2 regions of the Blastococcus sp. SYSU DS0541 genome follow, and region 2 is predicted to be linked to the other one. Evidence: riboswitches for the same ligand, from Rfam matches in the RefSeq annotation. Region 2 holds a riboswitch; the other holds the start of a gene.
The links. Region 2 has a riboswitch for cyclic di-AMP ahead of ACI794_RS12345 (NlpC/P60 family protein). Riboswitches for the same ligand answer to the same signal wherever they lie in the genome.
Positions count from the first base shown of each region.

Region 1 (4,434 bases), on a different contig from region 2:
GCCCAGGTAGAGACCGAGCAGCGCGGCGAGCTTGACGTCGCCCATGCCCAGACCGCTGGGCGAGATGAGGGCGAGGACGAGGAACGCCGCGAACAGCGCCATCGACCCGAACCCGGCTCTCAGCAGGGCGTACCACTCGCCGCTCACCGCGGCGGGGACGGCCAGCAGCGCCAGGCCCACGCCGACTGAGGGGATGACGACCCGGTTCGGCAGCAGCCGGTGCCGGAGGTCGACGACGGCGAGCAGCAGCCCGGCGCCGGCGAGGAAGAGAAAGGCCGGCAGCTCGGCCGCCGCGCCGAAGCGCAGGCCCACCAGGCCGAACAGGATCCCGGCCAGGAGCTCGAGCACCGGTGGCCGCACGGCGACGGGTCCCGGGCCGACCAGCTCCGCCGGCCGCAGCTGCGCCGGCCACGGGAAGCGACCCGCGGCCCGGTTGACCAGATGCCCGACCGGGATGCCGGCGGCTGCCGCGATGAGGGCGACGGCGACGGCGCTCACCGGTGCACTGCTCGCATGGCGATCACGATGACACGACGGGGACCCTGCATCCTGCATCCTGCAGCGGCGCGGCCGAGCATGTCGGGTGTGGGCTTCCGTGGCGCACGAGCGCGCGTCGCGGCTGCGGGTAGGTCAGACTCCGGGCGTGACAGTGGACGAGGGCACCACCCAGCGCACGGCGGCGGTCTGGTCCTACCAGGGGCACGGCGTGCACGCCGCACCCGGCGTGCACGAGTACGCGCTCGAACTGGTCCGGCAGCAGCTGCCCGAGGGCGGCCGGATCCTCGAGGTGGGCGCCGGCTGCGGGGCGCTGGCGTTGCGGCTGCGGGACGCGGGCTTCGACGTCGTCCCCACCGACCTGGACCCGCCGCACGACTGGATCCACCGCCTCGACCTCGACGACCCGCAGTGGACCGAGGCGACCCGTGGCCCGTTCGACATGGTGGTCTGCGTCGAGACGCTCGAGCACGTCGAGAACCCGCGGCAGGTGCTGCGCTCCATCCGGGCGCTGCTGGAGCCCGGCGGCAAGCTGCTGGTCAGCACGCCCAACGTCGGCCACCCGCACTCGCGGCTCAAGATGTTCCTGCGCGGCGCGCCGTTCATCTTCGGGCCGGGGCACTACTACCAGCCCGGCCACATCTCGATCCTCCCCGACTGGATGCTCGTCGAGCACATCCGGACGGCAGGGTTCGGCGACATCACCGTCACCAGCGGGGGGTCGACCTGGTACGTGGGCCTGCGGAAGGTGGCGCACCGGGTCGAGACCGCGCTGCTGTGGGCGATCGGGCTGCGGCCGCGGGCGGAGTCGGGCGAGGGCATCTGCACCTTCGTCACCGCCGTCGCCGTCTGACCGGTCGGCCGGGGCTGACCGGCGTACGACAGCACCTCGACGGACGAGCGCCCCCCACCCGGGGATCCGGGCAGGGGGCGCTCGTCGTCGTGCGGTGTGTGGTTACGGCAGGAAGGCCACGTGCGGGTGGTCCATGTGGTTGGCCGTGGGCGAGCCACGGTCCTCCATGCCCTGCCAGGCCCAGCCGGTCCACGTACCGGCGATCCGCTGCTCCCAGATCACGTACTCCACGCCGAGCCGGGCCGCGTTGTCGATCACGTACTGGGCGACGGCGTCACCCTTGGCCGAGTCGGCGTAGACCATGAAGTCGGCCGCGAGGCCCGCGGTGGGGCTGTGGCCGGGGCGGGTGAGCACCGTCCCGACGCCGTGCACCTCGGCGATCTCCTGGACGTCGGGGCGGACGTGCGCGTCCCACTGGTCGTAGGCCGCCGAGGTCGCCGCCGGGGCCGGGACGGGGGCCGGGGCCGGTGCGGGAGCCGGGGCGGGCCGCTCGTCCCGGCTGGCGCGCTCGGGAGCCAGTCCCCCGCCGCTGAGGGCGAGGACCTGACCGACCCGCAGAACGTTCGCGTCGGGGCCGATGACGCCGAGGTTCAGGGCGTGCAGGTCCTGCCACGTGGTGCCGTGGCGGGCCGCGATCTTGCCCAGCGTGTCGCCGGCGACCACGGTGTACGACCCCGTCGCGACAGCGGGCGCCGCTGCCGGCGCGGCGCCGCCGCCGATGGTGAGGACCTGGCCGACGCGGAGCAGGTTGGGGTTCCCGCCGATCGTGTCACGGTTGGCGTCGTAGATGCTGCGCCAGGTGGTGCCGTGCTCGGCCGCGAGCTTGCTGAGGGTGTCGCCGGGGCTGACCGTGTGCGCGCCGGGGTGGGCGGCCGCGGAGCCCATGGTCCCGAGGGTGAGGGCCGAGGCCGCGGCGAGGACGACGGCCGGGTACGCCACGGTGGTCATGGCGCGGTTGCGGGAGGGACGACGGTGCCGCCCCACGGTGCGATGGCTGTTGGGCATGGAGTGGTGAGCCTCTCGCCGCCTGCGGGGTTAGCTGTCGGGTTCGGGCGAGAGCTGCCCGGCCGCGCATGGCGCGGCTTCACCCCGAGGTCCCGGAGGGGCCACGAACGGTGGGTCCCCCGCGCCTGCCCGTGCGTCTATGACTCCGGGGTGGCCGTGGGCAGGTTCGGCGGGCGGCCATCCGGGCCCGCCGATCGGCGGACGGAGGGAACGGTAGGTATCAGGATCGGCTCGCCACAGGCCGGACCGGTCCTTTTCGAGAACTCTCCGCACGGCCGCACGGCGCGTCACCAACCGTGCGCGCAGCGCCTCCGTTCACCCGTCCGGGTGACGTCCCGACCTCACCGGGCCGGTGGCCGGCGTCGGGCGGGGGACGGACGAGTCGGCCTGTACGCCGGGTTCTGTCCACGGGTGCCTTGCGGCCTCCCGATGGGCGGTCATCCATCTAGGCCTGCCGTTGCCGGCAGGCTCCAGCGGTCTACCCGCAGGCTCGGGCGGGCCGCCCTCGAACGCCTGCGCGGAACGGCGGCGGACCGCCGTCCCTTCTTGACCTAGCTCCGGGTGGGGTTTACCGAGCCACGCCGGTCACCCGGCGTGCTGGTGGTCTCTTACACCACCGTTTCACCCTTACCGGCGCGAACGCCGGCGGTCTGTTTTCTGTGGCACTGTCCCGCGGGTCACCCCGGGTCGCCGTTAGCGACCACCCTGCCCTGTGGAGCCCGGACGTTCCTCGGCGACGGGGTCTCCCCCGCCGACGCGACCGCCCAGCCGACTCGTCCGTCGTGCCCTGGAGTGTAGGGCGTCCGGCACATGGATCCCGCAGCGCGCGGGTACATGCCGTCGATCCCCGCACCACCCGATGGAGGAGGACGTCATGGGACTGATCTCAGGGCTCGTCAAGGCCAACCTGCTCAAGCGACTGCTGAGCCGTTTCAGTCGCCGCGGACGCTGATGGCCTGCAGAGCGGACGCATCCCGACCGCGGTGATCCAGCATCCGCTGCGCTCGTAGGTGCCCGACTGGCCGCCCGCCCCCGTGGGCGGCCAGTCGGCCCGCGCGCTTCTCGGCCTGCGGAAAGTGTCGTACCCCCGTCCTAGCCTGCGGTTGTGTCGGTGGTCGGGTTCGCGGTCGGGGTGAGCGTGGGGCCGGTGTCCGAGCCGCCCTCGCCCTGGGAGCTGAAGGATCCCGATCCTCAGTGGTGGGACGAGCCGTTGTCCGCGTGGCTGCCCGCCCGCCGGTCGGCGGTGGAGGTGGCGGATCTGCTGGGGCAGATCGTGGCCGCCGAGGCGCGGCTGGCGGCGTTGCGGGTGGAGCTGGTGATGGACCTCGCCGCCGCCCGCCCGGCCCCGGTCGATCCGCTGCCCGGCGGGGAACGGGCCGGAACCGTGGGGCCGGCGGGGGTGAGTGAGTTCGTGCCCGATGAGCTGGCGGCGGTGCACAACAGCAGCCGGGCGGCGGCGGTGACCCTGCTGGAGCACGCCGGGGTGCTCACCACCGGGCTGCCGGCCACCTCCGCCCGGCTGCGGCTGGGCCAGCTGGACTGGCCCCGTGCCCGGGCGATCGCCGCGGAGGTCGCCGCCACCGGGGCCGGCACCGATCCGGCGGTGATCGCCGCGGCGGAGGCCGCGGTGCTGCCCGGCGCCACCGGGCTGGGGCTGGGCCGGCTGCGCGAAGCCATGCGGGCGGAGCTGGTGGCCCGCGACGCCGCCGCGGCCGACCGGCGCCGGGAAGCGCGCCGGCGCGGCGCGGATGTGTCGGTGCGGCCGGTCGGGGACGGGATGGGCGAGCTGCGCGCCCTGCTCCCGCATCCCGACGCCCGGGCCTGCCGGGCGGCGGTGGACGGCCACGCCCGGGCGGCGTAGGCGGCCGGGGATGACCGGCCGATCGGCATGCTGCGTACCGGTGCGCTGGCCGATCTGCTGCTCCGGCCGTGGCAGGACCAGCCCGCGGTGACCGCGCAGCTGACCGTGGTCGCCCCGCTGGGCGCGCTCAACCCCGCCCGGTTCCTCGCCGCCGGCGCCCCGCTGCCCGCGGCGTTCACCCCAGCCGGGGCTCCCGAGCCGGTCGGGGAGGTCGACGGGG
Region 1 is NZ_JBJHAD010000014.1:117,991-122,424, reverse strand. It holds gene ACI794_RS15570 (prepilin peptidase) at 1-498, opposite strand, end outside; gene ACI794_RS15565 (class I SAM-dependent methyltransferase) at 644-1,348, shown strand; gene ACI794_RS15560 (LysM peptidoglycan-binding domain-containing protein) at 1,451-2,296, opposite strand; cyclic di-AMP (ydaO/yuaA leader) riboswitch at 2,361-2,499, opposite strand; RNA gene rnpB (RNase P RNA component class A) at 2,728-3,129, opposite strand; gene ACI794_RS15550 (DUF222 domain-containing protein) at 3,459-4,214, shown strand; gene ACI794_RS15545 (HNH endonuclease signature motif containing protein) at 4,242-4,434, shown strand, end outside.
Region 1: linked by a shared signal. The riboswitch ahead of ACI794_RS15560 (LysM peptidoglycan-binding domain-containing protein) and the one ahead of ACI794_RS12345 (NlpC/P60 family protein) in region 2 are both predicted to bind cyclic di-AMP.

Region 2 (4,434 bases):
CCGCACCCAGCGCCCCCATGAGCGTGCCGGTCAGGACGTCGTCGGCCGCGACGTGCCCCAGTTCGTGGGCGACGATCGACTCGATCTCCGCGTCGGGCAGCTCCCCGAGGAGCGTGTCGTAGACCACGATGCGCCGGGTGGACCCGAAGCCGGAGACGTAGGCGTTGAGCGCCGTCGTCCGCCGGGACGCGTCGGAGACCAGCACGTCCTGCACCGGGGTGCCGTTCTGCTCCGCGAGCGCCAGGAGGTCGCTGCGCAGCTCCCCCGCCGGCAGGGGATCGAAGGTGCTGAACGCCGGCTCGATGACCACCGGGTACAGGAACGAGCCGGCGACCACCAGGCCGGAGACGGCCGCCCCCGCCCACGCCCACCACGTGCGCGGGGCCCGGCGAACCAGCCAGAGGAACGCCAGCACCACGACCACGGTCAACGCCACGCTGATCGCCAGGGAGACCGCGACGTCGCGCAGCCAGAGCCACCACCCGCGGGTGGAGAGGCCGTAGCGGGTGCGCACCGACTCGGCGTAGGCCGAGAGCGGCAGGGTGGCCAGGCGCCCCAGCAGCAGGAGGACCGGCACCCCCACCAGCACCTGGACGAACCACCGGTCGCCCACCCGCGCCGCGACGGCCTGCATCAATCGGGCGCCCAGCGGGGTCAGGCCGAGCACCGCCGACACCCCCAGGCTCAGCAGCAGGGAGACCAGCGACGCCGGCCGCAGCGCGGCCGCGAACGCCTCGGCGCGCTCGATCCGGGCCGGGTCGAGGCCGGCGGTGGGGTCGGGCTCGGTGTAGCCGCCGGGCGGCTCCGGCAGGACGGTCCACGGGGTGCGGACGGCGATCACGACGACGACGGCGATCCCGAGGAGGGCCGCGGCCACCAGGGCGGCCCGGCGAACGCTCACCCGGCCGATCCTAGTGAGCCGACGCCGTCGTCCTCGCCTCCGGACAGGCCGGCCGACAGAGGTCGGGTGGCGGTCAGCCGGCGATGCGACGGGCTCCGTTGTAGTTGCCCATCGAATCCAGGCTCGCCACCTTCACCGGCTGGCCGGAGGTCGAGGCGTGCACCATCTGCCCGTTGCCGATGTACATGCCGACGTGGCTGACCGGGCTGTAGAAGAACACCAGGTCACCGGGCTGCAGCTCGCTGCGCGAGACGGGCTTGCCCATCTGGCTCTGCGACCGGCTCGAGTGCGGGAGCGTCACGCCCGCCGCGGCGTAGGCGTAGGAGGTCAGGCCGGAGCAGTCGAAGGCGTTGGGCCCGCCGGCGCCCCAGACGTACGGGTCGCCGAGCTGGGCCAGCGCGGCGTTCACCGCGGCCTGGGCCGCCGAGCTCGGCGCGACGACGCCGCTGGGCGCCGGGAGGCCGGCCCCGCCGTGCGCCTGCGCCACCTGCTCCCGCTGCGGCGCGGTGAGCTCCTCGTAGCGGCGCTGGTACTCGGCGATCTTCGCCTCCAGCTCCTCCTGCCGGGCGGCGATCTCCTCCACCGTCCGCTGGGCGTCCGCGGCGGCCTTCTCGGCTGCCTCGCGGGACTCCTCGGCGTCCTCGGCGGCCTGCGACACCTCGGTGAGCACGTCGTTGGTGTGCCCGGCGATCGCGTCGAGGGTGCCCAGCTGGTCGACGAGCTGGTCGGCCGAGTCGCTGGTCAGCAGGACGTCGAGCGGCGACATGCCGCTGCCGGTGTAGGCGCTGCGGGCCAGCCGGCGGATGTGCCCGTCGAGGGAACCGAGCCGGGCCTCCGCCTCGGCGGTGGCCTCGCTCGCGGCCTCCGCGTCGCGCTGGTGGCCGGCGAGGACGACCTTGGCCTCGTTGAGCTCCTCGGAGACGACCTCGAGCTCGTGGCTGGCCCGGGCCACCTGGGCGGCGACCGCGTCGGCCGTGCCGGGGACGGCCGACGCCGTGCCCGGGAGGAAGGTGACGGTCATGGCCGCGGCGGCGGTGACCAGCAATCCGGAGCGGAGGGGCCCGGAGCGACGGGCGCGGGAGGAGCTGCACCGGTCGGCGGTGCCGAGCTGTTCGGGGGCGTGCGTCAGCAGTGCGTGAGGGGTCGCCACGTGCGGCGGCTCTCCGTTCTTCCTCTGCAACCGCCGACCGAGTTAGCTGACGGGTTCGGGCTGGGAAGACTGGCCCTATCCCCCGCGCACCGGCGGGCCGGCTGCGGGAGAACTCACCCCAGAACTGCGGTGGGTCCCCGGTACACCTCCGGCGCCGGTGGTGCGCGCCGTGCGGTGATTAGGCGGTGTCCGGTCGAGGCCATCCATCGACGGATGACGACCACCCGGCCGAACGGCGTGAACCCTAACGATCGTGATACCTGCGTGACAAATGATCACTGGAGGAACCCGGCGTGAGGGAGATCCCCAGGTCAGCGGCGCGCCTCCCCGTCGGAGGCTCCGCTGCGGGGCAGAAGCCCCGGTCGGCGCGGTCCGGGACGTCAGCCCGTGCGCCGTCCGCGGGACCGCTCGCCGTCGTGACCGCCGGCCCCGTTCGGGTGACGCAGCGGGGGCACCAGGCCGCCCTCGGCGAGCGCCCGCACGGCCCGGCGCTCGACCTCGTCGAACTCCACCACCACCCCCGGCGGCGGGACGACGACGTCCTCGGCGGCCACGGCGGGACCACCACGGGCCGCCCGCCCGGTCATGGGCACGACGACCGGGTCGACCCCCTGCCAACCCGGCGGGGCGCCGAGCAGCACGGTGACGACGCAGTCGGCGCAGCCGGTCCCGCGGGCAGTGCAGGTGTCGCAGTCGATCAGCATCGCTTCTTCTCCTCCGTGAGTCGCTGCGCACGCTAGGAGGGGTCACCGACATTTCCGGCCGCGCGACCAGGGAACGGGTGCATCAGGTGCCGGCGTACTCCCAGTGCCAGGGCTCCTCGCGCCCGTTCCCCTGGTCGGCCCAGGTCGGGTGCAGGTAGCCGAACCGGCCGGCGTTGGCCTCCATCCACGCGTACTGCGGCGTCCCGAAGGACTGCACGCCACCGCACAGGTCGACCGCCAGGCCCCAACCGTGGTTGCTCGTGCCCGGCACGGCGGCCAGCGCCGGCTTCTCCCCGTACAGCCGCACCTGTGACGCATAGGTGCGGTACGAGTCGGTGATGCACAGCGGGCGGCCGAAGGCGGCCTCGTAGGCCGTCGCCATGGCCCGGTAGGCCGCGGCCGCGTCGCACCTCAGCGAGTGCCCGCCCACCCCCAGGGGGCACATCGCGCTCGGCGGTATCAGGCCGTTCGGGTAGCCGCCCCAGGCCCGGCCGCCGTCGTAGCTGGGCGGGTAGACGGTGTTGCCGCACTCGCTCCGCAACGCCCCCGCGGCCGGCTCCGGGACGGGGACGCGGGCCCGCTGGCCGAGGACCGGGCGACCGATCCCCATCACCTGGTCGCCCGGCAGCGTCCGCACGACGACGGCGCCGGCCCGGGCGTCCGCGGTGACCATGGTCCGCGTGTCGAGGGCGATGCCCACGTGCCCCAGCCCGCCCTCCGGCGAGCCCAGGAAGACCAGGTCGCCGGGGAGCACGTCGGCGGGGTCCACCGGCACGGTGCGGGCGAACAGGTCGCCCTGCGTCGCGGGCAGGGACAGCCCGGTCCGGCCGTAGGCCACCTGCACCAGGGCGCCGCAGTCCCAGGAGTCGGGCCCTGCCGTCCCGGGCGCGTACGGCTGCCCGAGCGCCTCCATCGCCCCGCCGACCGCCGTCAGCGTCTCCATCGGGAGGACGAGCATCGAGGTCGGGCGACCGGGCAGCTGGGCGACCCCGCGCTGGGCGCCGCCCCCGCTCGCAGCCACCGGCACCAGCCGGTCGGGCAGGGCCAGCTCGGGGTCCTGCAACGCGGCGGCGGGCACCTCCGCCAGCCCGGCCGCGCGGAGCTGGTCGACGTAGGCCTGCCAGCTGGCCGCCGTCTGCTCGTTGACCGTCGTCTGCTCCCGCTGCAGCGCCGCGAGCTGGCCGTCGACGACGGCGAGCACGTCGCCGAGCTCCGCGGTGACCGCCTCGGCGGCCGCCTCCAGATCGGCCACCCGCGCCGCCACCTCGTCGGCCCGCACCTGGGCCCGGTCGAGGGCGGCCTGGGCGTGCTCCCGCCGGTCGAGCGCGCTGCGCCGGTGGCTCTCGGCGACGCCGATGACCTGGGCCGCGTGGGCGTCGACCACCTCGAGGAAGCCCATGCCGGACAGGACCTCTCCGGGGTCCCCGCCGTTGAGGAGCAGGGTGAGAGCCGTGACGGAGCCGCCGTCCCGGTAGACGGCGGCGGCGTAACCGGCCACCTCGCGCTGGTGCCCGGCCAGCACGCCCTGGGCGTCGTCGAGCACCGCCTTCGCCTCGTCCACCGACCGCTGCGCCTCCGCGAGCGCCTCGCGCGCCGCGACGACCTCCGCCTGGCGGGCCCGCAGGTCGTCCTGCACCTCCGCGGCCCGCCGCTGCAGGTGGTCGAGGTCGCGGCTCTCC
Region 2 is NZ_JBJHAD010000010.1:22,706-27,139, reverse strand. It holds gene ACI794_RS12350 (M48 family metallopeptidase) at 1-901, opposite strand, end outside; gene ACI794_RS12345 (NlpC/P60 family protein) at 975-2,051, opposite strand; cyclic di-AMP (ydaO/yuaA leader) riboswitch at 2,068-2,215, opposite strand; gene ACI794_RS12340 (hypothetical protein) at 2,432-2,755, opposite strand; gene ACI794_RS12335 (D-alanyl-D-alanine carboxypeptidase family protein) at 2,838-4,434, opposite strand, start outside.